One region of the Bradyrhizobium sp. HKCCYLRH3099 genome, then DNA from elsewhere that is predicted to be linked to it. Evidence: predicted binding sites of a transcription regulator. Region 1 holds the regulator's gene; the other holds the start of a gene.

Region 1 (2,201 bases):
TCGATTCCGTCGACGCGCTGGTGCGGCGCGACGTGGCGCTCGGCCAGAAGGTGGTCGCCGCCGACGCCGAGGTCGACAAGCTGCAGCGCATCATCGAGGAGCGCGCGGTGCTGACGATCGCCCGCCGCCAGCCGATGGCGGTGGATTTGCGCGAGATCGTCGGCGCGATGCGCGTCGCCACCGATCTGGAGCGCATCGGCGACCTCGCCAAGAACATCGGCAAGCGCGTCGCCGCGCTGGAGAGCGACTTCCATCCGCTGAAGCTGATCCGCGGCCTCGAGCACATGACCGACCTGGTGCAGTCGCAGGTCAAGACGGTGCTGGACGCCTATGCGGCGCATGACCTGCCGGCGGCGATGACGGTGTGGAAGGGCGACGAGGAGGTCGATGCGATCTGCACCTCGCTGTTCCGCGAGCTCCTGACCTACATGATGGAAGACCCGCGCAACATCTCGTTTTGCATCCATTTGATGTTCTGCGCCAAGAACATCGAGCGGATGGGCGACCACGCCACCAACATCGCCGAGACGGTGTTCTATATGATCGAGGGCCAGCAGATCATGGACAAGCGCCCGAAAGGCGACATGACCAGCTTCGCGACCACGATCCCCGGTAACTGAGAAAGACGATTTCGACATGGGTGCGCGAATTCTGGTGGTTGAGGACGAGGAGGCGCTGACGACGCTGCTGCGCTACAACCTCGAGGCCGAAGGCTACGAGGTCGAGACCGTCGCGCGCGGCGACGAGGCCGACACGCGGCTCAAGGAGCGCGTGCCCGATCTGGTCGTGCTCGACTGGATGCTGCCGGGCCTGTCCGGCATCGAGCTGTGCCGGCGGCTGCGGGCGCGGTCCGAGACCAAGCAGCTGCCGATCATCATGCTCACCGCGCGCGGCGAGGAGAGCGAGCGTGTGCGGGGGCTTGCGACCGGCGCCGACGACTACATCGTCAAGCCGTTCTCGGTGCCGGAGCTGCTGGCGCGCGTGAAGGGCCTGCTGCGGCGCGCGAGCCCGGAGCGGCTGGCGACCGTCTTGTCCTATGGCGACATCGAGCTCGACCGCGAGAAGCGCCGCGTCGCGCGTTCGGGCCGGCCGATCGATCTCGGCCCGACCGAATACCGCCTGCTCGAATTCTTCCTCGAGCATCCCGGCCGCGTGTTCAGCCGCGAGCAGTTGCTCGACAGCGTCTGGGGCCGCGACATCTATATCGATGAGCGCACGGTGGACGTGCACATCGGCCGCCTGCGCAAGCTGCTCAATCCCGGCCGCGAGCAGGATCCGATCCGCACCGTGCGTGGCGCCGGCTATGCGCTGGACGACCGCTTCGCCAAGTCGGAGCAGGCGTGACGGGCGAGCAGGCCTGATCGCGCGGTCACGCCGTTGCCGTCTTGATCCTGTGTGATCGAGTTCCCATCATCATGGTCGGACCTCGGCAGACACAATGATCAGGACGTTCGCTATCTTGTTAGCCTTGTTGCTTGTGGCTGCCGGCAATGCCGCGGCCGCCGAGCTCGAGGACGCCGTCGCTGCGGCTTCGAATGGACAGCCGGCGGCGGCGTTACGCCGGCTCCAGCCGCTCGCCGCCAAGGGCGACGCGCGCGCGCAGTTCAATGTCGGATTCATGCAGGCCTTCGGCCTGGGCGCCCCGCGCAACCAGGCGGAGGCGCTGGTCTGGTACCGCAAGGCCGCCGATCAAGGGCTCGCCGTCGCCCAGCATTATCTCGGCATCGCCTATTTCAACGGTGAAGGCGCCGCCCGCGATCACGGCGAAGCCGCCCGCTGGTTCAATCGCGCCGCCGCGCAGGGCTTTGCCCAGTCGCAATACATGCTAGGCCTGATGATGCTCGACGGCGAGGTCATGACCCGGGACGTCATCCAGGGTTATGCCTGGCTCGTGATGGCCGGCCGCAACGGCGTCAGGTCGGCCGGCCGCGAGATTCAGAGAGTGAAGCTCAGCGAAGCGCAGCGGCGCCAGGCCGAGGCCACCATTGCCGCGTGGCGGCCGAAGCCGGAATCGGTCGATGCCGGGATTGCCAATCCGCGCGCGGAGCAGTTGCTCGGTCTCGACCGCCACTTCGGCGACGTCGTCGATCCCACCTCCTGGCCGGCCTCCTCGATCGGTGTCGTGACCGTGGCGCAATACAGCACGGGAGGTTCGTGCACCGGCACGCTGGTGGCGCCGCGCGTGGTGCTCACGGCGGCGC
Region 2 (2,201 bases), on a different contig from region 1:
AGCACGAACTCGTTGTCGTCGGCCTTGTTGGGATCGCGGCTCGACGAGAACGGCAGGTTGTTGTCGTTGCCGACGATGATGTGGGTGTCGTCGACGCGATCGACATTCTCGATCGTGAAGAACGGGAAGGCGAGCACGCCGTCATTCAGCGGCTTGCGCGCCTTCTTGTCCGGATCCCTGATCTTCATCAGGTCGATATAGGCGATCTTGCGGACCGGCTTGCCGACATTGGCGTCCGACAGCTCGATCTTGTAGACGCGCTTGAACTTGGCCAGGTCAGCGAAGCAGTTGTCGCCGCGGGTGCCCTGCGGGCAGGCCTTGTCAGCGGTGCCCTCGCCATTGTCACGCTCGATGATCAGGCCCTGTGTCGGGTCGATCATGTTGAAGTCGCCGATGGCGTTGCCGTTCTGCTCGAACACATATTGCCAATAGCGGCCGGTGAACTTTTCCGCGGCGACGTCGAATTCGAGGATGCGCGAGGCTTCCTTGCCGTCGACCTTCTCCCAATCCTTCTTCTCGGCGTCCCACAGCGGCCCTTCCAGCAGGCCGTAGATGAACTTGCCGTCGGTGGATGCCGCGAAGCCCTCATAGCCCTTCGAGCGCCGCAGATTGACGTTGGTGTAGCTCGCGCCGGGCGCGCCGGGGGACTGGACCGCCCAATGGTCGGGCGAGCGCACCGGCTTGCCGTCAGCAACCGTCTCGAATACGGCGAGCACCTTGCCGCTCTTGTCCGCCTTGATAAGGTAGGGGCCGAACTCGTCGCCGATCCAGATGTGATCGCCGATGATCTGGAAGCCCTCGGTGTCGAAATCGGCACCGGTCAGATAGCGCTTGGCCGTATTCTCGTGGACGATGCGGAACGGCACCTTCTTGTCGGGATCGTGCAGGAAGATGGTCTCGAGCCGCTCCACCTTGCCGGCGGCCCAGTCGATCTTGTGATGATTGAGATAGAGCATCGAATCCGGCGAGTTGTAGCGCGAGCCCATGCCGTTGTCGGTCAGCACCCAGAACGTGCCGTCGGCCATAGTCTTGATGCCGGAATGCCCCTGCAGCGGCTGTCCCTTGAACGGCAGCGATACGCCGGTCGGCCGCTCATAGGACTTGCCCATCACGCTGCCGATCGCCTCGACGCGCTTGCCGGTGGTGTATTTGCCGGAGGTCTTGAGGTCGTCCGGGGCGTCGGCGGGCGCGTCGATGAAGGACTCGGCTGGCAGCACGGCGTGGCCAGCGAGCTTGGCGGGGAATTCGCCTTCGCCCTGGGCGAGCGCGGCGCCAGTGCTGAGGGCCAGAGCGGCCACGGTGGTCAGAAAAAATCGATGCATGGAAAGCCTCCTGAGCTTGAACCACGCGTGGTTCTGAACAGGCGCCCTGACGCTCCGTTGACAGTTCCATGACAGCCGGATGATGCGCGCTGTTCGCCCTGGGGCGTGTTGCCGCACGCTTAGTTCTTGGGCGCCTCTCCGGCGGTGCGGGGCTGCTTGAGTGGCACGCGCGAAGCAATGATCACACCGACGATGACCAGCGCGTAGCCCGCGAGATGGAACAGCTTCAACTCTTCGCCGAGCAGCAGGATCGCGAGCACCGAGCCGAACAGCGGCACCAGATGCAGGAACGGTGCGGCGCGGTTCGGTCCGATCAGGCTGATGCCGCGATTGAAGAACAGATAGGCGAGCGTCGAGGCGAACACGATCACGTAGCCGAGCGTCAGCATGGAGAGCAGGTCCAGCCTCAGCACGAATCCAGAGCTGTACTCCCAGGCCGCGAGCGGCAGCAGCAGCACGGCGCCGGCCGCCGTGCAGGATGAGATCAGCGACAACTGGTGCACGGCGGGCTTGCGGGTCATGGCCGCCGAGTAGAGCCCGAACACCCAAAGCGCGCCGGCGAACATCAGGTCACCCCGATTGAATTGGATGCCCGCGAGCGCGCCGAGATCGCCGCGCAGCAGGATCACCAGCACGCCGACAAGCGACATCGCGATGCCCGCGAGTTGCCCCCAGGTCAGCCGCACGCCGAACAGCAGCAGCGACCACAGCGCCACGAATAGCGGCGTCGACGATTGGATCAGCAGCCCGTTGAGCGCCTGAGTATATTGCATCGCCCAGTAGGACAGCGCGTTGTTGATCGCAAAGCCGGTGAGCGCGAACAGCAGGATCAGCGGCCAATGCGCGAGCAGGGTACGCCAGTCCTTCGCCAGATGCTCC

What was found. The regulator PhoB, encoded in region 1, activates phosphate uptake and scavenging genes when phosphate is short. The targets are predictions, from matches to a motif close to TGTCATNNANCTGTCAT.
Region 2: ACQR1Y_RS27425 (esterase-like activity of phytase family protein) is a predicted target of PhoB. The motif match lies at 1,380-1,396, and genes of this name have one in related genera.

The regions. Positions count from the first base shown of each region.
Region 1 is NZ_JBNPTW010000017.1:7,329-9,529, forward strand. It holds gene phoU (phosphate signaling complex protein PhoU) at 1-620, shown strand, start outside; gene phoB (phosphate regulon transcriptional regulator PhoB) at 637-1,344, shown strand; gene ACQR1Y_RS26355 (trypsin-like serine protease) at 1,439-2,201, shown strand, end outside.
Region 2 is NZ_JBNPTW010000018.1:48,843-51,043, reverse strand. It holds gene ACQR1Y_RS27425 (esterase-like activity of phytase family protein) at 1-1,322, opposite strand, end outside; gene ACQR1Y_RS27420 (DMT family transporter) at 1,442-2,201, opposite strand, start outside.